4 regions of the Aeromonas sp. 25-248 genome follow, and region 4 is predicted to be linked to each of the others. Evidence: riboswitches for the same ligand, from Rfam matches in the RefSeq annotation. Region 4 holds a riboswitch; each other region holds the start of a gene.
What was found. A riboswitch is a leader RNA that binds a small molecule or an ion and turns the genes downstream of it on or off. The one in region 4 is predicted to bind cyclic di-GMP.

Region 1 (7,564 bases), on a different contig from region 4:
ACATGGCGGAGGGGAACTTCAAGGGTTCCATCAACACCATGAAGGAGTGGTTCGCAAACCTCGGCAAGGACGAGAAGCCGACCCCGCACGCCTACATCACCCTGGCCAACGCCCATGTGCAGCTCAAGCAGTACCGGGAAGCCATTCCGGCAGTGGACAACGCGATCAAGCTCTCCGCAGGCAAGGCGCCGGAGTCCTGGTACCTGCTGAAGATGGCGGCCCACTACGAGCTGAAACAGTACAAGCCGGCCACCGAGGTGCTGACCGCCCTGGTGGACCGCTACCCGGAGAAGAAGAAGTACTGGACCCAGCTCTCGGCCATGCACATGCAGGCGGGCAACGATGCCAAGGCCCTGGCGGCACTGGAAGGGGCCTACAACCTCGGCATGCTGACCGAAGCCAACGAGTTGCAGCGGCTCGCCAACTACCTCGCCTTCGCCGGCATTCCCCACCGCGCCGCCCGTGTGATGGAGAAAGCCATGAAGGAGGGGCAGATCGAGAGCACCGCGGCCAACTACAAGACGCTGGCCAACTACTGGCATCAGGCCAAGGAGCTGGACCCGGCCATCGACACCCTGGCCAAGTCCTACAAGCTGGCCCCCAATGCCGAGCTGCAGCTCAAGATGGCGCGCATGATGATCCAGAGCAAGCGCTACCAGGATCTGGTGGCCTTCGCCGCCAAACCTGCCGCCAACGCCAGCGGCGAGCAGCGGGCGGACCTGAAGTTCCTGACCGGGGTCGCCTATTTTGAGCAGCAAAAGCCCAAGGAGGCGCTCTCCGCCTTCACTCAGGCCGCCCAGAACGGCAACGTCAGTGGTCGCGCTTCCCCCTGGATCAGCTTCTTGAAAGAGCAGCAGGGCGGCGCCGTCACCCAATAAAGCTGCGCGGCCCGGCTGGCGGGGCGGGGATCTCCCCGACTCGGCATCCGGGCCGCGACACATCGACAAGGGGGTCACCCCGCAGATTGCCTTGGTGGCAATTGGCCGCTCTTCGGAGCGGTCTTTTTTATGGTCACTCCCCTGCCCTTTTCCCCCTCCTTCTCCTGATACAAGGCACAAAAAAATCCGGAGCCTGGGCTCCGGATTGGATCGTTGCGTTGGGAGGGGGCAACCCCTTCAACAGGTCATCAGTCACTGCACACCAGCTTCCAGCTGCCGTCGCCCGCTCTGAGCTCGCGGCTGGTACAGCAGCCGGGACAACTCAGTAGTTGCACATCAGCTTCCAGCTGCCGTCGCCCACTCTGAGTTCGCTGCTGGTACAGCAGCCGGGACAACTCAGTAGCTGCACACCAGCTTCCAGCTGCCATCGCCCGCCTTGGGCTCGCTGCTGGTCCACCAGTTGGCCTGCCACACCGCCTTGCCGTTGGTCATGCGGTCGTTGCCATTGGCGTGATCCCCGCGCGGCCAGGTCGGATAGGCATTGTAGTCCGCCGGGTTGACGTTCTGGCTGGCACAGGTGGTGCCACCGCTGCCGCCGTCACCACCGCCACTGCTGCCCAGCACCGCCTCGGCCAGGGCCGGGAAGTCGGACTTCAGGCCTATGGTCTGGCTGCCGGCAATCAGGCGCATGCCACTCGGCACGCCGGCGGCCGGCAGGTAGTAGGTCATGGCCACTTCCACGTCGGTGCCCGGCGTCCAGGCTTTCCAGGCCGGCAGCGTCAGAGCCACCTTGTGGAAGTCCTTCTCATTGGCGATGCCGTCCGAGTTCTGGTTGCCACCGCTCTCCACCACTTTCAGCCCCATGCCGCTCTGGTCGGTGATGGTGTCTGAGGTGGAGGTGGGGACCAGGAACTCGATGCGGGTGCCGCCCGGAATGGTCTGGGTCGACTTGTTGGTGAGCTTGAGGGTCGGGTTGATCGGGTAGTTGGAGTCCCCTTCCTTGAAGCCGGAGAGGCTCACGCCGATGTCGAGCTGGGCGGCCGGAGCCGGCAGATCATTCTGCTTCAGGGCAGCCTTGTCGGCCTTGCTGAACTTCTCGTAGGCGAGGCTGGTGAGGGTGCTGCCCATCACGTACTCGTTCTTGGCCGCGTCGAAGTCATAGTCCCCCGCCATCTCCCAGAACATGACGCCCCCCAGGCCCCGCTTGACGATGTAGTCGAGCTTGTGACCCATGGACTCTTCATCTTCGGTGGAGAGGAACACCTTCTTCTGCTCGTTCCAGAGCCAGGGCGCATGGGCCTTGTCGTCGTAGTAACGCACATACTGGCCTTGCATCACGTGGGCCGGGTTGTTGGGATCCAGACCCCAGGCCTGGCCGTAGCTCGGCAGGGTGGTGATGCCGAGGCTGGCCGCGTGCTCCAGGTTCTTGGCATGCCACATGGGCACGGCGCCACCGCCAATCTCCTTGCCGTTCTTGTCAAGGTCATGCCAGATGTTGTCGATGCCCACCGCCCCGTTGCCGCACGGAATGGTGCTGCCACCGGTGCCCGGCTGGCAATCGCTCTGGCTCGGCAGCGCCGCCTTGCCACCCAGACCGTGGGTGCCACCGGTGACCCCCTGCCAGCCACGGGTGTAATAGGGCACCCCTATGTTGATCTTGCCCGCCGCCATGGCACCACGGAAGTAGTGGGCCGCCCAGGCGGAGTTGAGATAGCCGATGCCGCCAAACTGGGCCTGGGTGTAGACACCCCACTGGGACAACTCGGGATCCGCCTTGTTGTCGAACAGGGCGGCGTTGTGACCGACGAAGTGGTTCCAGGCACCGTGGAAGTCATAGGTCATCAGGTTGACGTAGTCGAGGTACTGGGTGACCTGGAAGTTCTCCATGCCGCGCAGCAGGTAGGCCGAGGCCGGCGAGGCGATGGTCAGCATGTACTTGCGACCGTCCTCGGTGCCGGCGCTGTCGAGCTTGTTGCGCAGGGTCTTCATCAGCACTTCATAGTTCGCAAAGAGCTTGCCGCGACACTGGTTGGAGAGCGGGAAATCGTTGGGGTTGCCCGCATCCTTCATGGAGGTGGGGTACTCGTAGTCGATATCCACCCCATCGAAGCCGTACTGGCGGATGAAGCCCACGGCCGAGTCGGCAAAGGCGTTGATGCCGGCGGTGTTGACCGAGCAGTCGCCCTTGGTGGTGGCGGCGTAGAAGCCGCGGGTATCGGCCCAGCCCCCGACGGAGATGAGGGTCTTCACGTCCGGGTACTGCTTCTTGTACTTGGACAGCAGGTTGAAGTGACCCTTGTAGGCAAACTCCGGATCCATCTCGGCGCCCGGCACCCCGTTCCAGGTCAGCTTGGTGGCGGCGTCATCCACCTTGATGGTGTGACTCTGCTCGTCCACCGCCGCGAAGGCGTAGTTGATGTGGGTGATCTTGTCCCAGGGAATGTCGCTCACCAGGTAGGCGGGCAAGCCGTTCTTGCCGGTGCGCCAGGAGGTGAAATACCCGATGACGCGGCGGCCGTGGTCATCCCCCATGCACTCGCTGCCGTCGGCGCGGTAGATCTGGCGCACGTCGCAGGAGAGGTTGCCGCCGGTGGGGGGCAGGGCCGCCTCTTCCACCTGCACGTCCACCTGGGCCGACTCGCCAGAGAGGTTGGTCTTGTCGGTCGCCACCAGCTTGAGGCCGGTCAGCCCCTTGTTCTGGGGCGTCCAGCTCAGTTGCCAGGGGGCGCTGGTGTCCTCGCCCACCTTCTGGCCATTCACGAAGAGCTCGACCTTGGCGACGTCGTCATTGGCGTCGGTGACATTGCCGCTCACGGTGAGGGCGCGGCCCAGGGTCACCCTGGCACCGGCGGCCGGGCTTGCGATGCTCACCCTGGGCGCCTCTGGCGCCACCACGGCGGCGACCTTGAAGCTCGAATCCGCCTCGCTCAGCACCTTGCCGTCTTTATCCAGCGCCCGGGCCTTGAGGGCGTGATTGCCCGCACCGGCGGCAGACCAGCTGGCACTCCAGGGAGAAGCCGTGGCGGTGGCGACCAGGGTGCCGTCGATGAGGTATTCCACTCGGGCGAGCGCCGTGACCGGGCCGCTCAACGTCACCGCCAGGGCCACACTGGCCCCCTCGCTGACGCTGGCACCCACGGCGGGGGAGCCGATGGCGACGACCAGGGACGGTGGCGGCACCTCGCCACCATACAGCTTCCAGGCATCGGCCCAGACCACACCCACCCCGGGGGCATAGTGATAGGGGGACGCGCCGCACCAACCGGAGTAAGGGAATTCCTTGCATTCATAGAGGGCGCCTGCGTTGCTGACGATGTCGCCAGCCTTGTAGGCGGTGCCGGCCTGATAGGCGGGGTAAGCGGCCTGCGCCCAGGCAGGGACGGCCGCAAGGGCGACCAGCATGGCAAGCCTGCTGGGCCTCAAGATCTGTTGCATATTGTTATCTTCCTTGTTTTGTCTTGGCTTCAATACCGGGAAAAGCGCAACCGCAACAGGGAACAAGGGAGCGACAACAGGCCATGGACGGGCCACAAACCCTCAAGTCACCCTGGGTAACCCCGCTGTCTGGCCCGGATGGGACAGATCGGAGGCTTTGCGTCCCGGCATCACTGCCGGTTTGCCCTTTGCCTGGGTTCCGTGAGGAACGGCTCGAGTATAGGAAGCAAGTGACCACTGCTCAATCTTTATTCTCGAAGGAAAATATGTGAATGCTGGCCGCCTCACACTTTTCGCTCCCACCTGATGACAAATAGATCATCAATATCAAACTGTTAGCCACGTCAAAAAATGGCAGATGGGCTCCTTTGTCTCCTCATAATGTGCGTTGGTTCACTGGTCAGAGCTGCCAGAAATGTGACAATGCGCGCCCTTGGCCACGATGCCAAGGCTATGGAAACACTGGCAAAAATAAAAAAAGGAATACCCATGAAAGGAACACCTACCCTGCTGTCGCTGGCCGTGGGGCTCGCGCTCGCGTCCCCGTCTCTCTACGCCGCCGGCTTCAGTTGCCCGGCCGACAGTGCCCTCACCCCCATCCCCGCCATCCAGGGCAGCGGCGACAAGAGCCCCCTCGTCCCGGACGATCAGTTCGAAAGCGCCCAGAGCGTCTCGGTCAAGGCGGTGGTCTCGGGTCTGGGGGAAAGCCTCAACAAGGGCTTCTACCTGCTGGATGTGCAGGGGGACGGCAACCCCGAGACGTCGGACGGCATTTTCGTCTACCTCAACGACAAGAACTTCGCCAGCAAGTACCCGGACATCCAGCCGGGCGCCCTGGTCTGTCTGGAGGCCAAGGTCGAGGAGTATTACGGCCACACCCAGCTCAAGCCCCTGTTTGACGGCAGCACGCCGCGCCTGACGACCCTGGCCCAGGGCGCCGCCCCGGCCGCCACGGCGCTGCGGGTACTGGAGGGGGAAACCCTGGCCCGGGCCCTGGAGCGTCACGAAGGGATGCGGGTACGCCTTGACGCCGACAGCGCCCTCAAGATCAGCCGCAACTTCAGCTACGACTATGCCGCCCGGCGCAACAACCTGGTGCTCGCTCACGGCGCCCCGCTGATGAAGCCGACCCAGCTCCATGTGGCAAGCAGCCCCGAGGCCGTGGCGCTGGCCGAGGCCAACGCCAGCAACCGCGTCTTCCTCGAGTCGGACGTCAAGGCGGGGGACGGCAAGCTCCCCTGGCTGCCCGCCTGGGAGCCGGAGCAGGGTTACCTGCGCATCGGCGATGCCCCGGTCAATCTGGAGGCCATGGTCGGCTACAGCTACAACGAGTACCGCCTGATCGTGCCCCGGGATCAGACCATCACCGCGGGGGATCTGCTGCGCACCAGCGACAACGATCGCCAGAGCGCCCCAGCCCGTCTGGATGGCACTGACCTTCGCATCGGCAGCTTCAACGTGCTCAACTACTTCACCAGCCACTCCAGCGTGGGGGGCGCCCTCAACGTGCTCTGCGCGGATCAGGCGGATGCGGACAGCGCCAAGGGCTGCAACCGCGGCGCCAAGAGCCTGGAGGAGTTCCAGTTGCAGCGCGCCAAGATCGTCAACGCCATCACCGAGATGGACGCCGACCTGCTCGGCCTGATGGAGATGGAGAACAACGGCTTTGACGAGCACGCCGCCCTCCACGATCTGGTGGAGAGCCTCAACGCCAGGCAGAAGGAGGCGAGCAAGCACTACGCCTTCGTCACCCTGCCCAAGGCCCTGCTCACGGAGGATCGCTTCTTTGGCGGCGACGCCATCATGGTGGCCATGATCTACCGCCCCGCCCTGCTCACCCCGAGCGGGGATGCCGACGTCATCCCCCTGCCCCAGCAGCGCTACACCACGGGTGGCGTCACCAAGAGCGCCGGTCAGCGGGACTCCCTGGTCCAGCGCTTCACCGTGGCGGGCAGCGACGCCCCCCTGACCCTGGTGGTCAACCACCTCAAGTCCAAGGGGTCGGGCTGCTATGAGAACGGGGATGGCAAGACGGAGCCTGCGGATCTGCAGGGCAAATGCACCGAGTTTCGGGTGAGCGCCGCCAAGGTGCTGGGGGAGGCGGTGAGCAAGATGCCGGGCCAGGTGCTGCTGGTGGGGGACTTCAACTCCTACGCCAAGGAGGATCCCATCCGGGTGCTGACCGACTATGCGCCGGTCGCGGGGGAGCGCCAGATCCGCTCCGCCTCCCACACCTACATCGGCGACAAGCCCTATGAACAGATGGGCCAGACGGTGGCCAAGGGTTACGGCCTGGTGGATCTGAACGTCAAGTTCAACCAGGAGAAGGCCATCTCCTACAGCTACGAGGCCGAGCTCGGCACCCTGGACTACGCCCTCGCCAACCCGGCGCTGGCTGACAAGGTGGTGGCGGTGGCCGACTGGCACATCAACTCCTTCGAGAGCAACCTGTTCGAATATGGCAGCGCCTACACCGGCGATCTCATCAAGTCGGACAACCCCTTCAGCGCCTCGGACCACGACCCCGTCATCGTCGACCTCAAGCTCAAGGAAGCGAGCAAGGGGGGTGGCGGCGCCATGGGCGCCCTGCTGCTGGCCCTGTTGCCGCTCGCCTGGCGGCGTCGTCGCTAAGACGCGGCATCTTCGATGCCAGGTGCAAAGCCCGCGATGATCGCGGGCTTTTTTTGTGCCAGGGCCATTTGAAAAACAAATGCAAAGGGCCACATCATGGGATGAATAAATACCCTGTTGCCCCACCTCACCCCTTTCCCGAGGGGCTGGCACCCTGCCGACGGGGAAACCCGGTGCTGACACCAGGGGCCGGATAGCGTATCCCGCAGGCTGCCGAACGAACCAACCGCCGCACGGCAGAGGATGGCATCGCGCAGCCCGCGCCATGGCCATGGCGGCATCGGCGCCAATCCCCACCCTCCCCCCCGTCAGCGGCGGCCAGGGCCGCTGACGCCCTCGCGGACAGGGTGAAGCACCATCGCAGGCTGCCGAACGAGCCAACCGCCACGCGGCAGAGGATGGCATCGTGCAGCCCGCGCCATGGCCATGGCGGCATCGGCGCCAATCCCCCCCCCTCACCCCCGTCAGCGGCGGCCAGGGCCGCTGATGCCTTCGCGGACAGGGTGAAGCGCCATTTGCCAGACAAATGCAAAGGGCGAGATCATGGGAAATCCAAATGACAGGCAAACAAAAAGGCCACCGCGATGCGGTGGCCTTGGTGCTTTCTTGCGAAAGATGGT
Region 2 (7,564 bases), on a different contig from region 4:
TTCCACTGATCAGCGGTGCGGCTCGGCTCGTTGCCCTGGGTCCAATACTTGGCCTGCCACACCAGTTGCTTGTGGCTCACCTTGTCATTGGTGTTGTAGACGGTACCTGCACTCCAGGCCGGGTGGTTGGCTGCATCCGGATCGCTGGCCTCGCAGCCACCACCTGTACTGGCCGGCTTGACGGTCAGGCGGGTAACGGCTGTGGCATCCAGCGCCCCGTCGGTGACCACCAGGGTCAGATCGTATGCCGTGTCACTGGTCACGTTCGAGCCCGTGACCACCAGGGTCGCGCTGTCCAGACCGGTGGCGCTAAGACCGGCCGGCACTGTCCACTGATAGCTCAAGGCATCACCATTGGGGTCGGAAGCGGTGGCCTTGATGCTCACCTGCTTGCCGGCCTCGACGGTCGCACTGGCCGGTACGCTGACCACGGGGGGCAGGTTCGGCTGCGGCGCCTTGTTGGTGACCACCACCTGATCCTTGGCCGAGAGCCCCTGATCGTCGGTCACGGTCAGCTCGAACACCAGATTGATGTCGCTGCTGACGGCATCCAGTACCACACGGGCCTTGGCCTGGGTGGCATCCAGCAGGCTGGCCTGGGGTCCGGAGACCTGTTTCCAGCTGTAGGTCAGCGCCCCGTTTTCCGGATCGTGGGAGGCACTGCCGTTGAGGGTCACCTCGGCCGGGCCGGTGGCACTCAGATCGCTGCCGGCATTGGCAACCGGCGGCTTGTTGACCGGCGGCAGCGTACCCTCGCCGTGGCCCAGCCCCTCGTGCATGGCGTTGAGGATGTCGCCGTTGTCCGCATCAATTTCCCAGGCGAACAGACCGCCGAGCTGGTTCGCCAGCACGTACTGCCCCTTGGCCTTGACCGAGCGGTCGTTGTCGAAGGTAATGAGGTCACCACTGCTGGCCTTGAAGACATAGGGGGCCTCGGCCGACTCGTCATAGCCCTGCTCCCAGCCTGCGCCCATGCGGTTGTTGACGATGTCGCGGTAATCCACCACGCCATTTTCCCAGGTACCGCTCACCGGTCCGGTGGCGGTGCCGGTGAAGGGGTTGCCGGCCTGGTAGTTCTTCACTCCGGTCCAACCACGGCCATACATGGCCGCCCCCACCACAATCTTGCCCGGTGTCACCCCCTGACCCAGCAGCGCCTTGACGCCCTTGTCGGTGGTGTACTTGGTGGCCGGATCCCAGCTGGAGGCAAAGAGGTTGGTCTGGTGGGCCAGATTCGTCAGGTCGAAGGCGCCGCTGAAGTCGTAGCTCATCAGGAAGATGTGGTCCATGTACTGCTGGGCCGCCTGATAATCCACCTTGGCAATCTTGTCACCGCCGGCGCTGATGGCCGAGGTCAGCTCATACTGGCGGCCGGTCTCGGCTTCCAGTTCATCGAGCATGGCTCGCAACTCCTTCATCAGCACCACATAGGTGGCGCCGTCATTCGGGCCGCCCAGGCTGGGGTTGGCCCCCTGTCCGCCCGGGAACTCCCAGTCGATGTCCACGCCGTCGAAGAATTTCCAGGTCTGCAGGAACTCTTTGACCGAGGCGACGAAGGTATCGCGCTTGGTCTTGTCACCCAGGAAATAGAAGGGATCGGAGAGGGTCCATCCACCGACAGACGGCAGGATCTTGAGGTCCGGGTGGGCCTGTTTGAGGGCCATCAGGTTGCCGAAGTTGCCCTTGTAGGGCTCATCCCAGGCGCTGAGGTTGCCCTGGGACATCTGGATCGCCGCCCAGGGATCATGGATGGAGACCTTGAAGTCTTCGCGGCCCGCACAGGAGCGCTGCAACGCCTCGAAGCTGCCGGAGATCTCTTTAAGGCTGTCGTTGATGCCGTTGCCACCGCAGATGGGGGTGAAGCCGTAGAGAATATGGGTCAGGTTCTGGGCCGGGATCTTGTCCACGGTGAACTTGCGACCATAGACACCCCACTCCACGTAGTAGGCCCCCACCACCTTGCCGGACTTGTTGGCGTAGGGCTTGTTGTTCTCCTTGAGGGGCGCATTGAGCGGCGCCAGGTGGCTGCCGTCGGTATCGGCGACCATCAGCTCCTTCTTGTCGGAGAGGGTGCAGCCATCGGCGTTGCACAGGGCCACCTGCATCTGGTAACGCCCCCCTTTGGTGACCTTGAAGTTGGCGGTACCCGCGGCGGAGGCCGGGCCTGACCACACCTCCTTGCCGTCGAGCAGTACCTTGGCGGTCTGTCCGACGTCACCGGACCAGAGGTTCCAGGTCACGCTGACGGGAGCGCCATCCTTGTGGACGGTCACCAGCTGGTTGTAGGCCGAAGCAGCCTGATTGACTTCAACGATGGCAAACTTGGTGGGGCCGGAGCCAATGGTGGGTTTGCCCGGGGCAGCGGCGAAGGCGGAGGTAGTGCAAAGCCCCCCGACCAGAAGCGCCAGCAGGGAAAGTTTTGGACTTAACATATTTGAACTTCCTTATTTCGTTATTGGAATTAACAACGAAAAAGGCAACGCAACCTGCCAGGTAACGCAGACAACATCGCAACCATGGCTTGGCCCATGGACGATACAACCTGTGGTGGCCCCGCTATCCTAGGTACGCAGACCCTTAGACCGGAAGCTTTGCGTCCCGGACTTTCATCCGGTTTGCCTTTTTGCACAACTTGATTTGCGACAAAAATAATCGCCGAATGACTATAGAGGAGAGTCGCCCGGGTGCCACCTGCCAAAAGTGACACCCAACAAGACTCAATTATCACCAAACTCGGCAAATGGCGACGAAAGAGGCACCATCATCGCCGATCATGGCGCCTGGATGGCATCAAAAAAATGTTCAGCCAATGCTGGATTCTGTGAGACCAGTCACTGAACCGGCATCAGTAGGCTGTTCATCAGGGCGCGCAGCTTGAGAGGTTTGACCGGTTTGCTCACGTAGCCAAAGCCGTGCTCACGGATCTGTGCCTGCAACTCGCTCTTGCGATCCGCACTGATGATGATGCCGCCGATACCGTTGCCATGGGCCAGCCTGATCATGTGCAACGCCTGCAACCCGGTCTTGCCGTCATCCAGGTGATAGTCCGACAGCACCAGCGCAGGCAGGAAGCCGCCGCCGATGATCTCTTCCGCCTGCTCCAGGCTCTGGGCACAGCGCACCTCGCAGCCCCAGCGTCCCAGCAGCGAGGCCATGGCGATGAGGATATCCTCCTCGTTGTCGATGCAGAGGATCCTGACCCCTTCCAGCTGGCTGTCTCGCAGGGCCGGGGTCGTCACCTGGCTGGGGATGACGGGCCGGGTCGCGAGGTTCAGGGTGATGGCAAAGACGGACCCCGCTCCGGGCCAGCTGCGCAGGGAGAGCTGATGACCCAGCACCAGCGAAATGCCGCGGGCGATGGCGAGCCCGAGGCCAAGCCCCTGCTCCCTGGCGGTGCGGGAGTGATCGAGGCGGGAAAACTCGTCGAAGATCGCCTCCTGCTTGCCCTCCGGGATGCCGGGGCCGTTGTCCCACACCTCGATGCGCACCTTCTCCCCCATGCGGCGACAGCCGAGCAGCACCCGACCGCCGGGGTTGTAGCGAAATGCGTTGGTGAGGAAGTTCTGCAACACCCGCCGCAGCAAGCGCACATCGCTGTAGACCGCAAGGCGGCTCTCCACCACGGAGAACTGGATCCCACCGGCCTGGGCCAGCACGCCGAATTCCGCCTTGAGATTGTCCAGCACATCGCTCAGGGCGAAATCGAGCTTCTTCGCCTTGAACTTGCCCGCCTCGAGGCGCGAGATGTCCAGCAGATCCGTGATGAGATCCTCGGTCGCCCCCAGGGCGTCGTCGATGTGGCGAGCGATACGGGCCGGTTCGTCCTCCGGGGGCAGCATCTCCAGCAAGGAGGAGGTAAAGAGCTTGGCCGCGTTCAGCGGCTGGGTCAGGTCGTGGCTCACCGCCGCAAGGAACCGGCTCTTGGACTGGTTGGCCCGCTCCACCTGCTGGTTTACCAGCAGCAGTTGGCGGTTGAGTTCGGAGAGCTCGTGGGTGCGCTCGGCCACCCGCGCCTCCAGGTGCTCGTTCGCTTCCCGCAGCACCCGCTCCGCCGCCCTGAACGGGGTGATGTCGGTGAAGGTCATGACAAAGCCCCCCGCAGGCATGGGGTTGCCCTGCATCTCGATGACCCGGCCATCGGGACGCTCCCGCGCCGAGACATGGGGGCTGCCACGCTTCATGAAGGCAACCCGCCGCGCTACCTGGGCCTCGATGTCTCCCTGGCCGCACAACCCCTGTCCGGCGTTGTAGCGGATGATCTCCTCGATGGAACGGCCCACCTGAATGAGACCGGGGGGATAGGAGAACAGCTCGATGTAGCGTCGGTTCCAGGCCACCAGCCTGAGCTCCCTGTCCACCACGGAGATCCCCTGCCCCATGTGTTCGATTGCCCCCTGCAACAGGCCGCGGTTGAAGCGGAACATGTCGGAGGCCTCGTCCACTATGGTGGCGATCTCCTCGAGCTGCATGTTGCGTCCCTGCAGGGCGGAGGCCAGCACCAGGCGGGCGGACGAGGTACCGAATACCCCCGCCAGCAGTCGCTCCGTGTGGGCGATGAGCTCGGCGGAGGCCTGCATCTGGGGCGCCAGGGTGCCTCCCCGTTCGCCCGCGAAGCGGCCGAAGGCCCGCTTGACGCGGCTGGAACCGACGAAGCGGGCCGCCAGCATCTCCAGCTCCTTCACCGAGACCCGCGCATGATAAAGCGCCGAGGTATCCCGGCTCGTCTTGCCGACGAAGTTGGCTGCCTGCAGCCGCTCACTCACCGCCGCCCGTGACAGCAGGGAGCCCGCCACATAGCCGGCGAGGTTGAGCAGAAGACTCAGGAAGAGGCACCAGGCCCCCAGGCTCAGATCCCGCACCGCCGGCCAGTCTGGGGGCGCCAGCAGGGCTTCGAGAGGGGAGCCAGCCAGCAGTCCGCTCTCCGCCAGCAGGGTCACGAACCAGAGGCTGACCCCGAGGGCGAGCCCGAGATAGACGCCCTTGCGATTGCCATGACGCCAGTACAGGCCGAGCAGCAGGGCCGGTGCGAACTGGGCCACGGCCCCGAACGAGAGATAGCCGATGCGCGACAGACTGGTGAGATCCCCGAGCCAGAGATAGAGCGCCCAGGCCGCCAGCAAAATCAGCAAGATGGCCCCCCGACGCACCTGCAGCAGCAACCGCATCAGGCGCTCGTCCCGCCCCTGTTGCCAGACCCGGCGCAGCAGGACCGGCAACACCAGATCGTTGCTCACCATGATGGCCAGGGCGATGGTGCAGACGATCACCATGCCGGTGGCCGCCGAGGTGCCGCCGAGAAATGCCAGCATCGCCATGCCGTCGAATCCGAGGGACATGGGGAGGCTTATCACATAGGTGTCCGAGGCCATATCTGCCCCGACCCACTGCTTGCCTGCCAGCGCCAGCGGCCAGATGAAGAGCCCCATCAGGAAGAGATAGAGGGGGAAGATCCAGCGGGCCCAGTGCAGATCCTGCCCCTGGTTGTTCTCCACCACGGTCACGTGAAACTGGCGCGGCAGGCAGATGACGGCGCACATGGCGATCAGGGTGTAGATGGCGAGCTCCAGCAGACTGCCCGGCGTCACCGCCACCACCGCATCGAGGAAGTCGCCCGCCACCAGAGTACGCGCCTCGCTCGGTCTGGCGATGATGAGCCAGAGCGCAAAGCCCCCCACCGCCATGAAGGCGAGCAGCTTGACCACGGACTCGAAGGCGATGGCCACCACCATGCCCCTGTGGTGCTCGGTGGCATCCAGGTTGCGGGTGCCGAATAGAATGCTGAACAGGGCCAGCAGCAGGGTGACCCCCAGCGCCAGCTCCGCCATGTTGCTGGTGGGACTGACCCCCGTGCTGTTGGCCATCAGCAGATCGAGCCCGGTGACGATCGCCTTGAGCTGTAGCACCAGATAGGGAAGTATCCCCATGACGGCGATGAGGCTGATCACCATGGCCAGGCGCTGGGACTTGCCATAACGGGCGGCAATGAAATCGGCGATGGAGGTGATGTGCTCGCGCTTGGCCACCAGGATGAGGCGGGCCAGCAGGCGCCAGCCAAACAGAAACACCAGCATGGGGCCCAGGTAGATGGGCACCGGCGACCAGGGGGATTCGCTGGCCTGGCCCACGGTGCCGAAGAAGGTCCAGGAGGTGCAATAGACCGCCAGCGACAGGCTGTAGAGCAGAGGCTGCCCCTTGGGGCGACGGCGCTTGTTCTTGTCCGCCACATAGGCGATGAGGAACAGCAAGCCCAGATAGGCGAGCGACAACCCGATCAGCAGCCATCCTTGGTGCATCTCTCTACTTCCCTTGTCCAGATAAGTCGGAGGCCTGCCGCGCCAGAGACCGGCAGACCTGTGTCATCGGCCCTGTTCAGGGCTCTCTTCACGCAGCCGCAACACGAAGACCGGCAGCACTACCAGCACCATGATAAAGAAGATGCCGCCTCCCAGCGGCTCGAACAGCACGCCGCAGATCGCCATCAGGGCCGCCACCGTCATGCCAAGGCCCAGGGCCGCATAGAGCGCCTGGGTGGGGATCTGCTGCTCCGCGGGCAACTGGCGGGTCATGAAGCGGATGGCGCCGAGGTGACTGACGCAGAAGGTGACCCCGTGCAGCAGCTGGCCGAGCACCAGCACCGCCAGGTCGGTAGAACTGCCGAGCAGCACCCAGCGCACCACGCAGCCAAGGGCCCCTACCAGAAACAGGGTCTGGGCGCCGAAGCGCTGGAGGAAGCGCTTGTCCGCGGCGAACATGGCGATCTCCGCCACCACTCCCAGAGCCCAGAGATACCCGATCAGGGTGCCGCTGTAGCCGGCGCTCTTCCAGTAGATGGCGCTGAAACCGTAGTAGGCCGCGTGGCTCCCCTGCAGCAGGGCGGTGATGAGCAGGAAGCGGCGCACCGGGGCCGACCTGAGCGTGACGAGCAGCGAGGCCTTGGCCCGCTCCCCTTGCAGCTCCTGGGGGGCGGGTCGCAGCGGCAGCAGGCTGAGCCCCAGCATGATCAGCAACCCGGCCACCATGGTGTGCAGCACCCAGTCGCTGCCAAAGTTGCCCACCAGGGCCCCCACCAGGGTGGAGGCGACGATAAAGGCAAAGGAGCCGCACAGCCGCACCTTGCCGTAGTCGAGGTGGGTCTGAACCACCATGCGGGTGGCAAGCGCCTCTCCCATGGGCATCAGGGTCGGGTAGATGAAGTTGGCCGCGAGGGTCAGCACCACCAGCCACCAGAGGCTGTGGCCCAGATAGAAACCGAGGAAGGCCAGCAGACTCAGCAGACAGAGCAGCCGGGTGACGGGCAGCAACTGGCCGGCCCCCTTGACTCGCCCCATCACCATCAGGTTGCCGGCAAAGCGGATGGCCATGCCCACCCCCAGCAACAGCCCTATCTGTTCAGTACTCACCCCGATGCCTTCCAGCCAGAGCGACCAGAACGGCAGGTAGGCGCCATAAACGAAGTAGAAGGCGCCAAAAAACAGGGCTAACCAGGAGAACGCGGGCATAGAGGCTCGGGCTGCATGACAAGGGGCACAAATGATAACCGATTTCGGGACGGGGATCCCCAGGC
Region 3 (7,564 bases), on a different contig from region 4:
TTCGGCGAGTGGCTCAGCGAGCACGACATCAAGATCATTTTCGCTACCCCGGGGATCATCCTGGCGACCACCTTCATCACAGTGCCCTTCGTGGTACGCGAGCTGCTGCCCCAGATGGAGGCGCGGGGCCCGGAGGAAGAGGAGGCCGCCATCATGCTGGGGGCGAGCGGGTTGCAGATGTTCTGGCGGGTGACCCTGCCCGGCATTCGCTGGAGCCTGATGTATGGCCTGCTGCTCTGTACCGCCCGGGCGGTGGGGGAGTTTGGCGCCGTCTCCGTGGTCTCCGGCCACATTCGCGGCCAGACCAACACGCTGCCGCTGCACATCGAGATCCTTTACAACGAGTACCAGACCGGTGCCGCCTTTGCGGTGGCCAGCCTGCTGGCGCTGTTCGGGATCTTCACCCTGCTGGGTGAGACCCTGCTGGCCAGGTTGCGCGGCCAACCGACTCAGTCCCATTGATCCCGAATTAACGGTTATAGGAGAGGCATTCATGAGCATTCAGGTTCAAGGGCTCAACAAGCATTTCAATCAGTACGCGGCGCTGGCCGACATCAACCTCGATTTTCACGATGGTGAGCTGGTCGCCCTGCTCGGCCCCTCCGGCTGCGGCAAGACCACCTTGCTGCGGATTATCGCCGGGCTGGAGCAGGCGGACAGTGGCAGCGTCATCATCCGCGGCGAGGATGCCTCGGATCTCCATGTGCGCGAGCGCAACGTTGGCTTCGTGTTCCAGCACTACGCCCTGTTTCGCCACATGACGGTGTTCGAGAACGTGGCCTTTGGCCTGAGGGTCAAGCCGCGGAGCGAACGCCCGGACGAGGCGGCCATCCGCACCCGGGTCAAGGAGCTGCTGGATCTGGTGCAGCTCAGCCATGTCGCGGCACGCTACCCGACCCAGCTCTCCGGTGGTCAGCGCCAGCGGGTCGCCCTGGCCCGGGCCCTGGCGGTGCAGCCCAAGGTGCTGCTGCTGGACGAGCCTTTCGGCGCCCTCGATGCCCAGGTGCGCAAGGAGCTGCGCCGTTGGCTGCGTGAGCTTCACGACGAGCTGCATGTCACCAGTCTGTTCGTGACCCACGATCAGGAAGAGGCCCTGGAGGTGGCGGATCGGGTGGTGCTGATGAACGCCGGCAAGGTAGAGCAGATTGGCACCCCTGCCGAAGTGTATGATCAGCCCGCCAGTGCCTTCGTGCACAGCTTCCTTGGCAGCGTGAACCTGTTTCGTGGCAGGGTGGCCGGGCAGGGGTTCGGCATCGGTGAACAGCAACTGGGTGGCCCCATCCCCTCCCATCTGGCAGAAGGGAGTGCGGCCATTGCTTATGTGCGCCCCCACGAGCTGGAGATCCTGCCCTCGGATGCCCCCGGTGGCATTCGCGCCACCATTACCCGCCTGCTGCCCATGGGGCCGCGCATCCGGGTGGAACTGCGTGGCGATGGGGAGACGGGAGGCGCCCACTACGAGGCCGAACTGAGCAAGGAGGCCGCCCGGGCCTTTGCCCCCGGCCAGGGGGTGCGTCTGGTGGCCAGGCAGGCACAGCTCTATCCCGACTACCAGATCTGAGGGCAAGCCGCGAGGTGCGGCCCTCTGTCAGGCTTGCTGCCGGGCTATGATCCCGGCAATCCATAACAAGAGGACGGTGGCATGAGCCACCGCCACTCAGCGCAGGAGGCGATGAGGTGAACTTTCAGCAATTGCGAATCATTCGGGAGGCGGCGCGGCGGGATTACAACCTGACCGACGTGGCCAATGCCCTCTTTACTTCCCAGTCCGGGGTCAGCCGCCACATTCGCGAGTTGGAGGAGGAGCTGGGGCTCGCCCTCTTCATTCGCTATGGCAAGCGTCTGCTCGGCATGACCGAGCCGGGCAAGGAGTTGCTGGTGATCGCCGAGCGTATCCTGGGGGATGCCGACAACATCCGCAAACTGGCGAGCACCTTTGCCAATCGCGACTCGGGCCGGCTGCTCATCGCGACCACTCATACCCAGGCCCGTTATGCCCTGCCGAGGGTAGTGAAGGCGTTTCGGGAGCAATTTCCCCTGGTACAGCTGGAGCTGCGTCAGGGGAGCCCGGAGGAGATAGTGCGGCTGGTGCAGACCGGCGAGGTGGACATCGGCATCAGCAGCGAGCAGCTCGACAAGAGCGAAGGGGTGGTGGCCTTTCCCTATTACCGCTGGCACCACAATATCGTCGTACCGGAGCAACACCCCCTCACCGCCGAGCGGGAGCTGACCCTGGCCGCTCTGGCCCACTGGCCCATCGTCACCTATCAGGCCGGCCTCACCGGTCGGGCACGGGTGGATGATGCCTTTGCCGAGGCGGGCATAGTGCCGCAGATCCTGCTGACCGCCCAGGACTCAGACGTCATCAAGACCTATGTCGAGCTGGAGATGGGGGTGGGCATACTGGCGGACATGGCGTTCGATTCCCAGCGGGACAAGGGGCTGGTGCAACTGGACGGCAGCCGGTTGTTTGCGCCGCACACCGCCTGGATCGGCCTCAAGCAGGGGCAGTTCCAGCACAACTTTGCCTGGCAGTTCATCCAGCTCTGCAACCCCGAGCTGGCGCTGGCGGAGATCCAGGCCCGCGCCATGAGCAACGAGCCCCTGCTCGACTATCAGATCTGAACCGAGGGATGGGTGAAAAACGGGGAGCCATGGGCTCCCTGTTTGTTTGATGTTGACCTGATCTGGCACCGGAAGCGCCGAGCGGGTTCCCGCCAGGTCGGATACGTCCCATCACTGCGCTGTCCAGGCCTCCTGCCAGTGGGAGCCTACGCCCGGTTCATACTGGGTGGCCGTGCTCGCCCACTGGCTGCACCAGCCGCTGTAGGGGAAGGGTTTGCACTGATAGACCTTGCCGTTCTTCGGCTGCAGCACCCGGGTTCCGGCGGTGTAGGACTTGAGGCCGTCCGGGAAGGTGAACTGGTAATCGCCCCCGCTTGCCGGATCCTTGAACATGAGGTCCAGGGTCTGCTGCACCGCGTCACCACCGGCCTTGGGCTTGCCCTCGATCACCAGCTGATGGTGGCCTGCACTCAAGCCGGTCAGCGCCATGGAGAAACTCTGGCTGCCGTCCTTGATGTCGGCACTGCTCTGTCCCCTGGCGACACCGCCGTGGTCATAGAGGGTGTTGGTGATGGCGAGATCCCCCTGGGCCGTGACGGTGAAAGTCAGGGTGAGCTTGCCGTTGTCGAGCGTGTAGTCGCTCGCCAGACCGCTCACGCTGATCCCGTTCTCCACCGGGGGCTGCTGTTGCTCAAGCTGGATCTCGACCCGTTGCAGGTTGCTGCCAGCCTTGAGGTAGACCGGGTTCTGGCCGTAGACGGGGTTGAACTGGCCGTCCGTGCCTTGCTGGCCTGCACGGATCTGGCTCTGCTCGGCGTTGATCTTGCTCGCCAGGGCGTGGGCCCAGTTGTTCTTCTGGCCCTGCCCGGCGCTGGCGATGGTCAGCTCGGTCTGGAGATCGGTGCGCTCGCCATTGGCATCGAACACCCGGGTTCTGGCTTTGTCACCCTCCACCAGGTCGATGGAGGGATAGATGGTCCCTCCCTGGCTCCAGGTCAGCGGTGGCTGGGTGCCATCCTTGAACCGGGCGTCGATCAGGTTGTAGAAGCTGTTGGCGGTATCTCCTACCTCCCATACCCCGAGAATGACCTGATAACCGGTACGCGGGGGCAGGGTGCACTGATGGGTCACCTGTTTGGGGGGCTGCACCATGTTGCCCTCGATGACGCAGAAGGGATTGAGATCGAACGCATCCCGGGTGAGGGGCCGGTTCGGGTTCCAGTCCTGCTTGGTGAGGTAGTAGCGCCAGTTGCGGGTCACGTGGTTGGCAGTAAAGGTCCAGCTGATGGCGAAGGGGCCGGCCTGCACTTCACGCTTGGTCCAGCGATCGAGAGTCTGGGTGTTGAGCTCGCCGAATTGGGGGTGACCGGCCGAGGCTATCTGGCCGTCGGCGGGGCCGCCATCGGGGAAGCCGGAGGGGGCTTCCAGGCTCTGGGGTTCCCACTGGATGGCGCCACACTGGCTGTTGCCCCCTGTCTTGCACAGGTAGTTGCGCCCTTCGGGCTGGCTGATGTAGCCGTGAGCGAGCACGCCGCCACTGGCCAGCAGCGCCAGTGCCGCCGCGAGATGGGTGAGTCGGATATTTGCTGCCATACATTCCTCTGTTCGGTGATGTGGGCTGTCACGTTGGCAGGGGAGTTCCCCGAAACACGGTGCTGCAACCCCGCTATCCTGGACAGCTTGTCTTTAGACCGGAGGCTTTGCGTCCTGGCCTTTCAACCAGTTTGCCAAATGACTACAGAAAGGATCATGGTGCCGCCTGTGGCGACCACTCATCATGACTATATTTTGTTAAAAAAATAAGTGTAAAAATTGACAGTGCCATCTCATCGGAGCAACGCATCAGCAGCAGATGGCTCCATCTGGATCTGCGCGCTGGTTCAGTGCGAGAGGGTGGCCCGGGAGAGGCTCCCGTGGCCATGACAGGAAAGGAGCCCCTGCCAGACTGGCAGGGGTTCACGGGGCCACTCAGTGGCGGGGTTGCATGCCTGCTCGGGAAGAGGACGCCTGGGTCGGTCGCATCATCCTGTCCTGGGCTTGGGCGTTGTCCAGCTTGAACACCGCCAGTCGCTCGTCGAGGCTTCGGGAGAGACCGGCCAGCAGTTCGCTCTCCTGGGCCAACTGGGAGGCCGCCTGGGACATCTCGAGTGCCGAGTCGTTGATGCCGCTGACGTTGCGGTTCATGTCTTCCGCCACCATGCTCTGCTGCTCCGCCGCCGTGGCGATCTGGGTCGCCATGTCGCTCACGTGCTGGATATGATTGACGATGAGGGAGAGATCCTGCCCCGCCTTCTCGGACTGGTTGACGCTGCTCTCCGCCAGCTTGCGGCTGGCGTCCATGGCGTTGGCGGCGGTGACAGCCCGTTGCTGCAACTGGGTGATGGTACTCTGGATCTCCTCGGTGGAGTGGCGGGTGCGACTGGCCAGCTGGCGCACCTCGTCGGCCACCACGGCGAAGCCACGGCCCTGCTCGCCGGCCCGGGCCGCCTCGATGGCGGCGTTGAGGGCCAGCAGGTTGGTCTGCTCCGAGATGGCGCTGATGACCGCCGTCACCTCGCTTATCTGCATCACCCCCTCCTTGAGCTGGTTGACCTGCGAGGTGGCCTGATCCACCTCGGTGGCCAGCGCCTGGATGCCGTGCACGCTGGCATGGACATCCTGGTTGCCGAGCCCGGCCTCGCTGGTGGCATCCTGGGTGTCGCGGGCCGTATTCTCGGCGTGACCCGCCACGTCGGCGATGGTGGCGCTCATCTCGTTCATGGCGGTGGCGAGCTGGGCGAGCTGATCCCGCTGACTGTTGACCGCCTGGTTGGTCTGTTCGGCGGAGGCGGCGATGCGCAGGGCGGCATCCGCCACGTTGCGGGCCCCCAGGCTCGCTTCCAGCAGGGCGCGGCGGATGGCATCCAGCCCCTGGTTGGTGGAGCTGGCGACGGCGCCGAGCTCATCCCTGCCCAGCACCGGGATGCTGACCACCAGATCGCCAGCTGCGACCCGGGCCATGGCCTTGTTGATCTCGGCCAGGGGATTGACGATGGAGCGGCTGATGGCGAGTCCCAGCAGCCCCATCAACAGGATCACCAGCAAGGTGGCGCCACCCATCCACTCATATTGCGACCACATAGTGGCCTCAATGTCCTGCAACAACACACCGGAGCCCAGGATCCAGCCCCAGGGCTGGTAGCCCGTCACCAGCGACATCTTCTGGGCCGCCTCGCCGGACGGGGAGACCCACTGATACTCCAGCCTGCCCTGGTGGCCGCCCTTGCCGAGATCCACCATGTGCTGCCAGTGGGACTCGGCAGGGTTGTTGCCCATCTGCTGGCCGACCAGCTCGGGTTTGGCGGGATGCACCACCACCCGACGGTCTTCATCCAGTACGAACAGGTAGTTGTCCCCGTCAAAGCGCATGCTGTCGAGCATGGCCTTGGCCTGTGCCTTGGCCTGCTCCGGGGGGAGGGTGGCGGCCAGGGCCTGGATCCGGCTCATGGCCAGATCCAGCACCGCCTGCAGCCTGGCTTCCCGTTCACTCATCAGATTGCGGTGCAGGGCACTGGCCGAGATGAGCAGCAGTGCGATGAAGCCGACCAGGGCCAGTGAGAGCAGCAGCATCAGCTTGCGACTCACGGCAATATCACCGAGCTTGAACATAGTCTTATCCTTACTTTCCCATGCGGGTCTGATTGTGGCCGAACTACCGACCGGACCTGACTGTTGTTGTTTTTAACATATCATTAACTTTCAATGGGTTGCGATGGAAAACAGCCAATTGAGCAGTTTGACAACCAGTATAGCCAGCAGACAGAAACCCTCGCTTTTGATAGCGTGATGGCGCGCATCCCGGCGCACAATTTGTCTGCTCCATTCGCAAGAAGTGTGAATGGGTTGGCATTTCACCAAAAAGGAGTGGGCGCCCCGTGGTCGCCCCATAACAAGAGGGAAGTTATGAGTTCCATTGCCAGGAATTATCTCAACCAGCTCAATGCCGATTACCTGCAGGTGCACAGACGCAAGGAGGACCTGTTCTGGTCCACCTACATGGGCACCAGTGACGATCAGACAGGCTTCACCGCGGCCGAACAGGCCTACAAGGCGTTCTGTGCCGATCCTGCCCGCCTGCCGGTGCTGCGGGAGATGCATGCCCAGGCCGAAGAGGCGGATCTCAGGCGCGGCCTGGGGGGCTGGATCGCCTTCTTCGAGTGCAACGTCATCGAAGATCCCGCTGCCTCCGCCCTGATGGACGAGCTGGTGGCCGCCGAGGCGGATCTCTTCGCCCGTCGCAAGGGGTTGAAGCTTACCTTGCTGGACGAGCAGGGCCGCCAGGTGCCCGGCAGTCTGCCCGCCGCCAGCACAGCGCTGGCCGCAAGTCGCGACGAGCCGGTGCGCCAGAGCGCGCTCGCCATGTTCCACACCCTGGAGCAGTGGGTGGTCGACAACGGCTATCTGGCCATCGTCGCGCTGCGCAACCGCTTCGCCCGTGCCATGGGCTATCGCGACTACTTCGATTACAAGGTGCACAAGAACGAGCAGATGAGCCCGGAGCAGCTGTTTGCCATTCTCGACGACTTCATCGCCCGTACCGATGCCCGCTTGCACCAGAGTCTGGCGGAGCTGAAAGCGGCCAAGGGGGACGCAGCCCTGCTGCCCCACAACCTGCGCTACAGCGTGAGTGGCGACGTGACCCGCCAGCTCGACCCTTACGTGCCCTTCTCCCGGGCGCTGAAGGATTGGGTCGAGAGCTTCCGCCGGCTCGGCATCCAGTATCGCGGTGCCACCCTCACCCTGGATCTGCTGACCCGGGAGGGAAAATACGAGAACGGCTTCTGTCACGGCCCGGTGCCGAGCTTCTGGCAGGAAGGGGAGTGGGTGCCTGCGGTGGTCAACTTCACCAGTCTGGCCAATCCGGCCCAGGTGGGCAGCGGCTGGAGCGGGCTCAACACCTTGTTCCATGAGGGCGGCCACGCGGCGCACTTTGCCAACGTCACCGGCAACGCCCCCTGCT
Region 4 (7,564 bases):
CAAGAACAGCGAGGGGCGTCCGGAGATCAAGGCGAGGATCCGCCAGGTGCAGGGGATGCTGGCCAGGGCCCGCATCGAACAGCGGGTGCCCCAGGCCGATGTCATCATAGTGAACCCGACCCATTATGCGGTGGCCATCAAGTACGATCCCGAGCGGGCCAACGCCCCCTATGTGATTGCCAAGGGGGTGGACGGCATGGCGGAGCGGATCCGCGAGGTGGCCAAAGCCCATGACAAGCGGGTGATGAGCCTGCCCGAGCTGACCCGGGCCATCTACTACTCCACCCGGGTGGATCAGGAAGTGCCGGCGGGTCTGTACACCGCGGTCGCCTATGTATTGAACCATGTATTGCAGCTACGGGCCTATGAGGCTGGCAAGGGCAGGAAACCCAATCCCCTTGCCCCCCTGCACGTGCCGCCCGAATTACGTCAACCTGAGAGGTAAGTTGTGAACTGGCGTGTCTTTACCCAATCCTATACAGCCATCCCCATGATGCTGCTGGCCATCCTGGCGATGATGATACTGCCTCTGCCAGGCTGGCTGCTGGATGCCCTGTTCACCTTCAACATCGTGCTGGCGGTGCTGGTGCTGCTGGTCTCCGTCTCGGCCCGCCGGCCCCTCGACTTCTCCGTCTTCCCGACCGTGCTGCTGGTGGCCACCCTGATGCGGCTCTCCCTCAACGTCGCCTCCACCCGGGTGGTGCTGCTGCACGGCCATGAAGGCAACGAAGCGGCCGGCAAGGTGATCCAGGCCTTCGGCGAAGTGGTCATCGGTGGCAACTACGTGGTGGGTCTGGTGGTCTTCGTCATTCTGATGATCATCAACTTCGTGGTGATCACCAAGGGGGGCGAGCGGATCTCGGAAGTGTCCGCCCGCTTCACCCTGGACGCCATGCCGGGCAAGCAGATGGCCATCGACGCCGACCTCAATGCGGGGACCCTGGATCAGCACCAGGCCCGGGCAAGACGGGAGGAGATCGCCAGGGAAGCGGACTTCTACGGGGCCATGGACGGGGCCTCCAAGTTCGTGCGTGGTGATGCCATCGCCGGTCTGCTGGTGCTCATCATCAACCTCGTCGGGGGCCTGGCCATCGGCATCTTCCAGCACTCGCTGCCGGTTTCCGATGCCTTCCGCATCTATGCCCTGCTCACCATAGGTGACGGTCTGGTCGCCCAGATCCCCTCCCTGCTGATGTCCACGGCTGCAGCCATCATCGTCACCCGCGTGAGTGACGAAGGGGAGATGTCGGATCAGGTTGGCCAGCAGATCCTGGCCTCTCCTCGGGTGATCTACACGGCGGCGACCGTCATGCTGATCCTGGGGCTGGTTCCCGGCATGCCCATGCTGGCCTTCCTCAGCTTTGCGGCCGTGCTGGCCTGGACCGGCTGGAGCGTCAGCAAGCGCCGGGTGCAGGATCCCGCGCTGGATGCGGCCGAGGCGCTGACGCGCCAGATGGTGCAGCCGGAGCCCCAGGGGCTGGAGTGGCAGGACCTGCCCCCGGTGGACGCGGTCGCCATCGAACTGGGTTATCGACTGGTACCGCTGGCGGAGGCGGACAAGGGGGCCGAGCTGCTGGCCCGGGTACGCGGTATTCGCAAGACACTCTCCGAGCAGTACGGCTTCCTGCTGCCCGAGATCCGGGTGAGGGACAACCTGCAATTGCAGCCGGATCAGTACCGCATCAAGCTATCCGGCATCCCTTTGGCTTCGGGCAATGTGGATTGCCAGCGGTTGATGGCCATCAGCAGCGGTGAGACCTATGGCGCCCTGGATGGCGAGCTGACACAGGATCCGGCCTATGGCATGAGTGCGGTCTGGATTTCGCCGGACAACAAGGCCAAGGCCCTCAATCTGGGCTACTCGGTGGTGGATTCCGCCACCGTTATCGCGACTCACGCCAGCAAGCTGCTCAGGGAGCAGCTCGACGGCCTGTTTGGTCATGACGAGGTGGGCAAGCTGGGTCAGCATCTGGCGACCCAGTCCCCCCGTCTTGCGGAAGAGCTCAATCTGGCCCTGACCCAGATGCAGCAACTGCGGGTCTTCCGCCAGTTGCTCAAGGAGCAGATCAGCCTCACCGACATCCGCACCATCGCCACCACCTTGCTGGATGCGAGCGAGCTGACCAAGGATCCCGTCCTGCTGGCGTCCGATGTGCGCTGCGCACTGAAGCGCCAGATCGTCAGACAGGCGATCGGGTCCCGCGACGTGCTGGCGGCCTTCACCCTGGATGACCGGCTGGAGCAGACCCTGCTGACGGCCATGAGCCAGTCACAGCAGCAGGGCAAGATCCAGCTGGACAGCTTCCCGGTGGATCCCCAGTTGCTGGCGCAGTTGCAGCAGAACATGCCGCTGGTGAAGGAGCAACTGCAGCAACAGGGATATGCGCCCGTGCTGGTGGTGATGCCCCAGCTCAGACCGCTGATAGCCCGTTATGCCCGTTCCTTCTCGAAAGGCCTCAAGGTGCTCTCCTATAACGAGATACCGGAAGATTTGCGAGTCGAAGTCATCGGGACTCTGGGCTGAAGTGGAATTGCCTTGGCGTCACAGGGACAGGAAGCGCCTATTCCGCATATCTGCTTGAATTGTCATATAAAGCCGCTATCATGTGACGACTTTTGACGCGATACATACTGACAGTTAAGAAAAAAATAGAAATAGTCGGATGTATCACATGGCTTCAGGGACAACGTAGCCATGCCATCCAAATACGGGTCGTCGCATGATAAAGGCAAACTGAACTGAAAAGTCAGGACGCAAAGCCTCCGGTCTAACAGCATTGATGCTAATGATAGCGGGGTTACCAAGGCCATGATTTCCCGCCTTGTTTTTATACCGATATAGACCATTCACTCAATAAAGGGTGCGGTCTCTATTTGTGTGTCTTTATTTTTCACGCATCAGTTCTGTTGATTGATTCATGTGCAATCACAGGTTCGGGATATATGTTTTCTGATTTATCTAGCAAGGAAAATTCAATACCGACCGGTATTGAAATGCATGCTCATTTATTATTAGTTTCAGCTTCGTTATCAAATGGAAACGATGTTGAACGTATATTGCTCAGTGCCGGTTATCGTGTTTCCTGTGTCGATTCCGTGTCGCTGGCCAAGCAATTTCTCTCGAACCATGCGGTCGATCTCATTCTGCTCGACATGGCGGTCATGACCGAGGCAGGGCCCGCCATGGTGCAGACGCTGGCAGGGACCGACTGCGTCATTCTGGTCAACGAGCATCAGGCCTACCTGGCGGCGGAAGCCATGCGGGCCGGCGCCATCGACTACATCATCAAGCCCTTCAGCCAGCGCCAGATCCTCGATGTGGTGAGAGGGGCCCTGCGCCTGCGCCAGGCCATTCCCAATCTGATCGCCACGTCCCCCCAGAGCCTGCAGGTGTTGCAGCTTGCCCGGCGGGCAGCCAAGACATCGGCCACCATCCTCATCGGTGGCGAATCCGGGACAGGCAAGGAGCGACTGGCTCGCTACATCCACGAGATGTCCAGCCGGGCCGGCAAGCCTTTCGTGGCCATCAACTGTGCGGCCATCCCGGAAGCCATGCTCGAATCCATCCTGTTCGGACACAGCAAGGGGGCCTTCACCGGGGCAACCGCCAACCAGCAGGGAAAATTCGAGCTGGCCCAGGGCGGCACCCTGCTGCTCGACGAGATCTCCGAACTGCCGCTGGCGCTGCAGGCCAAGTTGCTGCGGGTGTTGCAGGAGAAAGAGGTGGAACGCCTCGGCAGTCATCAGGTGATCGCGCTGGATGTGCGGATCATCGCCGCCAGCAACCGGGACCTGAGGGAGCTGGTGCTGCAGGGCGCGTTTCGCGAGGACCTTTTCTACCGGCTCGACGTGCTCCCCATGAGCTGGCCGGCACTGCGGGAGAGGCGGGATGACATCCTGCCTCTGGCGGAATACTTCATCGAACGCTACGCCGCACAGCAGGGGTATCGCCTCGGCGAGAGTGCCCGTCAGCAACTGCTCTCCTATGACTGGCCTGGCAATGTGCGTGAGCTGGACAACGTGATTCAGCGAGCGCTAATTATGGCTCGCGGCTTGCATATTCAGGCCGTCGATCTGATGTTGCCCCATTACGCCGCCGAAGCCGACACCCCGCAACCGCAGACGCTTGCGGCCCCCGAGGGGCTCAGCGAGACCAAGCGGCATGCTGAATTTCAATTCGTCCTTGAGACGTTGCGCCGTTTCCGTGGTCACCGGACACGCACGGCCGAAGCCCTCGGAATGACGACCCGGGCACTTAGATACAAGCTGGCTGCCATGCGCGAGCAGGGCATCGATGTCGAGCAGCAGATACAAAACTAAGGGATAACCGAGTGAAGATTGAGATCATGTCATCACAGGTGACGCTCCTGCAGCAGATGCAGGAAATGCAGCGAGTCGCCAGTCAACCCCCTTCCATCGAACCGAACGAGGCGTCAGGCGTCTCGTTCAGCGACGCCATGCGCGACGTCGTCGGCCGCGTCAACGAGCAGCAGAACATCGCCTCCCGATTGATGACCGCCGTCGATGCGGGTCAGAGCGACGATCTGGTGGGGGCCATGGTGGCCAGCCAGAAGGCCGGTCTCAGTTTTTCCGCCCTGATGCAGGTGCGCAACAAACTGATGACGGGTTTTGATGACATCATGCGCATGCCGCTCTGAGGTTGATCATGACTGAACTGGTATCCTCCGCACCGGGGGCGTCGGGCTCCCTGCTGGCCCGGGTGCAGGACGGGGTGCGCAACTGGCGTACCCTGTCTCGCGACAACAAATCCATTCTGACCATCGCGCTGCTGGCCGCCGTGGTTGCCGCCACCATAGTGGTCATCCTCTGGACCTCCAGCAAGAATTACGTGCCCCTCTACGGCAAGCAGGAGCTTTACGACACCGCCAACATCATGGAGATGCTGGAGAAGGAGCAGGTACCCTTCCGGCTGGAGAAAAGCTCCGGCCAGATCCTGGTACCTGAAAGCCAGTTGGCCCACATCCGCATGGCGCTGGCCGCGCGGGGCGTGAGGGCGGCCATGCCGTCCGGCCTGGAGGGGCTCGACAACGTCACCGGCCTTGGCACCAGCGAATTCATGGAAGGGGCGCGCTACCGCCATGCCCTGGAAGGGGAGCTGGCCAGAACCATCATCTCCCTGGATGCGGTGCGCAGTGCCCGGGTACATCTGGCCATTCCGAAGCGGACCCTGTTCGTGGGGCGCGACGAGGAGAAACCCAGCGCGTCCGTGATGCTGGATCTGCAACCGGGCCAGACCATGGAGCCGGGCCAGGTCGAGGCGATTGCCAACCTGGTGGCGGGCAGTATCTCCGGCATGAAGCCCGGGGCCGTCACCGTGGTGGATCAAAGCGGCCAGCTGCTGAGTGCCGAGCTCGGCGACAAGGCCGGTTTCGGCAAGCAGAGCGTCCAGCAGATGGAATATGTGCGCAAGCTGGAGCAGTACATTCGCCAGCGTGCCAGCGACATGCTCTCCCCCATGCTGGGCACGGGCAACTTCCGGGTGCAGATCGCCGCGGACGTCAATTTCAATGCGGTGGAAGAGACCCAGCAACAGCTCGATCCCAATGCCGTGGTGACCAGGGAGTCCAACAAATCGGACAAGACCATCGATGCCCTGGCCCTCGGTATCCCCGGTGCGCTCTCCAATCGACCGCCCGAAACCGCTCCCAAGACCGATCAGGCCGCCACCGAGGGGAATGCTGCCCAGGAGCCTGCCAAGAACGATACCCGCACCGAGCGGCAGGAAGTCAGCAGGCAGTATGAAAGCAGCCGCACCATAGTGCATACCCGCTATCAGCAGGGACGACTGGAGAAGATGAACGTCTCCATCCTGCTCAATCAGCAGAGCGCCCCCAAGGAGGGGTGGAGTCCGGAACAGCTCGAGCAGATCCGCCAGATGGTGGAGCGCTCGGTGGGCTTTGACGGCACCCGTGGCGACCAGATCAGTCTGCAGGTCTTCGATTTCACCGGTGCGGTGCCGGTGGAGCCGCCAGCGTCGAGCTGGCTGGAAACCCCTTACTGGCAAGACTCCCTGCGTTACCTGGTGGGTGGTTTGCTGGGGCTGACCCTGGTGTTCTTCGGCATCCGTCCTCTGGTGAAGCACCTGGTGCGTACCCAGCAATATCCCGACACTGATGCCGCACAGGAGCCGGACGAGGAGCAGGAGCCGACCATGGGCCTCTCCATGCGCCGGGAAGGGGATGGGGAACTGGAAGAGTCTGCGACGGGCAAGAGCCTGTCCCAGTCTCAGTCCGAGTTCCGGCTCGAGCCCCAGTTCTCCTCCCTGGATCTGGAGGCGCTGCCCGAACCGGGTTCCGAGCTGGAAGTCCAGCTCAAGCACCTGCAACTGCTGGTAGACAAGGACACGGCCAGGGTGGCGGAAGTGGTCAGACAATGGGTGAGTGGCAATGAGCAACGTTAATCTGAATCAGAACGCGGTCGACATCGACATCGACAATCTGGAAAAAGCCGCGATCCTGCTGCTGAGCATGGGCACCGAGGCGGCGGCCAAGGTGATGCAGAAGTTGTCCCGCGACGAAGTGCAGCGCCTCATCTCCAAGATGGCCAGCCTCTCCGGCGTGAGTTCGATAGAAGCCAAGTGGACGCTGCAGCAGTTCTTCAACCAGTATCGCGAGCAGAGCGGCATCGGCAGCGCCTCCCGGGAATATCTGGAACAGACCCTGGATCTGGCGCTGGGCCAGCGGCTTTCCCGCAGCCTGCTCGACAGCCTCTATGGCGATGCGATGAGCCAGGACATCCAGCGTCTGCAATGGGTGCCGGCGGATGTGCTGGCCCGCTTCTTCCGCAATGAGCATCCCCAGATGCAGGCTGTCTTGCTCGCCTTCCTGCCACCCCAGACCGCCTCTGCCGTGCTCGATGCCCTGCCGGGGTCGGTGCACGACGATCTGCTGGTGCGGGTTGCGAGCCTCAGCTCGGTCAGCGAACACGTGCTGGGTGAGCTGCGGCTCACGCTGGATCGCTGCCTCGCCTATGTGGCCGATCAGTCCGGCGCCAAGGTCAACGGGGTGCGCCAGGTGGCCGATATCCTCAATCGCTATCAGGGGAACAAGGAGCAGATGCTCATCCTGCTGCGGGAGCACGATGGTGAGCTGGCCCTCGAAATCGAGAAGAACATGTTCGACTTCATGGCCCTGCGTCGCCAGAGCGACGATACCCTGCAACGTCTGGTGCAGGAGCTGCCGGCGGATCTGCTGGCCCTGGCCCTGAAGAACACCGATGCCGGCTTCCGCAAGGTGGTGCTTGGCGCCATGCCCAAACGGATGGCACAGGCACTGGAGGCCCAGATCCAGGATCAGGGCAGCGTCTCCCTGCGCAAGGTGGAGCAGGCCCGGGAAGAGGCCATGAAGCTGGTGCGCGAGCTGGTGGAGCAGGGCGAGATCGAGTTCCAGCTGTTCGAAGAGCCCACCGTCAGTTAACAGGAGACAGGCATGAGTCAGCATGTGCGCAAACTGGCGGCAGGTGCCACCCGTCTCTACCGCTTCCCGGCGCTGGGCCAGAGCGGGGAAGAGGCCAGAAGCCAGCAGGAAGAGTTCGAATACGGCTA

Region 1: linked by a shared signal. The riboswitch ahead of ACVDHI_RS09285 (glycosyl hydrolase family 18 protein) and the one ahead of lafK (lateral flagellar response regulator transcription factor LafK) in region 4 are both predicted to bind cyclic di-GMP.
Region 2: linked by a shared signal. The riboswitch ahead of ACVDHI_RS15475 (glycosyl hydrolase family 18 protein) and the one ahead of lafK (lateral flagellar response regulator transcription factor LafK) in region 4 are both predicted to bind cyclic di-GMP.
Region 3: linked by a shared signal. The riboswitch ahead of gbpA (N-acetylglucosamine-binding protein GbpA) and the one ahead of lafK (lateral flagellar response regulator transcription factor LafK) in region 4 are both predicted to bind cyclic di-GMP.

What each region holds. Positions count from the first base shown of each region.
Region 1 is NZ_JBRKTB010000005.1:74-7,637, reverse strand. It holds gene ACVDHI_RS09290 (tetratricopeptide repeat protein) at 1-878, shown strand, start outside; gene ACVDHI_RS09285 (glycosyl hydrolase family 18 protein) at 1,275-4,313, opposite strand; cyclic di-GMP riboswitch class I at 4,426-4,509, opposite strand; gene ACVDHI_RS09280 (ExeM/NucH family extracellular endonuclease) at 4,803-6,944, shown strand; tRNA gene ACVDHI_RS09275 (tRNA-Ala) at 7,561-7,564, opposite strand, start outside.
Region 2 is NZ_JBRKTB010000011.1:104,087-111,650, reverse strand. It holds gene ACVDHI_RS15475 (glycosyl hydrolase family 18 protein) at 1-2,432, opposite strand, end outside; cyclic di-GMP riboswitch class I at 2,544-2,630, opposite strand; gene ACVDHI_RS15470 (hybrid sensor histidine kinase/response regulator) at 2,832-6,293, opposite strand; gene ACVDHI_RS15465 (3-phenylpropionate MFS transporter) at 6,357-7,499, opposite strand.
Region 3 is NZ_JBRKTB010000020.1:3,591-11,154, forward strand. It holds gene cysW (sulfate ABC transporter permease subunit CysW) at 1-462, shown strand, start outside; gene ACVDHI_RS19325 (sulfate/molybdate ABC transporter ATP-binding protein) at 494-1,561, shown strand; gene cbl (HTH-type transcriptional regulator Cbl) at 1,678-2,625, shown strand; gene gbpA (N-acetylglucosamine-binding protein GbpA) at 2,737-4,158, opposite strand; cyclic di-GMP riboswitch class I at 4,219-4,304, opposite strand; gene ACVDHI_RS19340 (methyl-accepting chemotaxis protein) at 4,534-6,213, opposite strand; gene ACVDHI_RS19345 (M3 family metallopeptidase) at 6,508-7,564, shown strand, end outside.
Region 4 is NZ_JBRKTB010000008.1:43,779-51,342, forward strand. It holds gene flhB (flagellar biosynthesis protein FlhB) at 1-445, shown strand, start outside; gene lfhA (lateral flagellar biosynthesis protein LfhA) at 449-2,524, shown strand; cyclic di-GMP riboswitch class I at 2,719-2,806, shown strand; gene lafK (lateral flagellar response regulator transcription factor LafK) at 3,058-4,320, shown strand; gene lfiE (lateral flagellar hook-basal body complex protein LfiE) at 4,332-4,658, shown strand; gene fliFL (lateral flagellar M-ring protein FliFL) at 4,676-6,421, shown strand; gene fliGL (lateral flagellar motor switch protein FliGL) at 6,408-7,436, shown strand; gene lfiH (lateral flagellar assembly protein FliH) at 7,449-7,564, shown strand, end outside.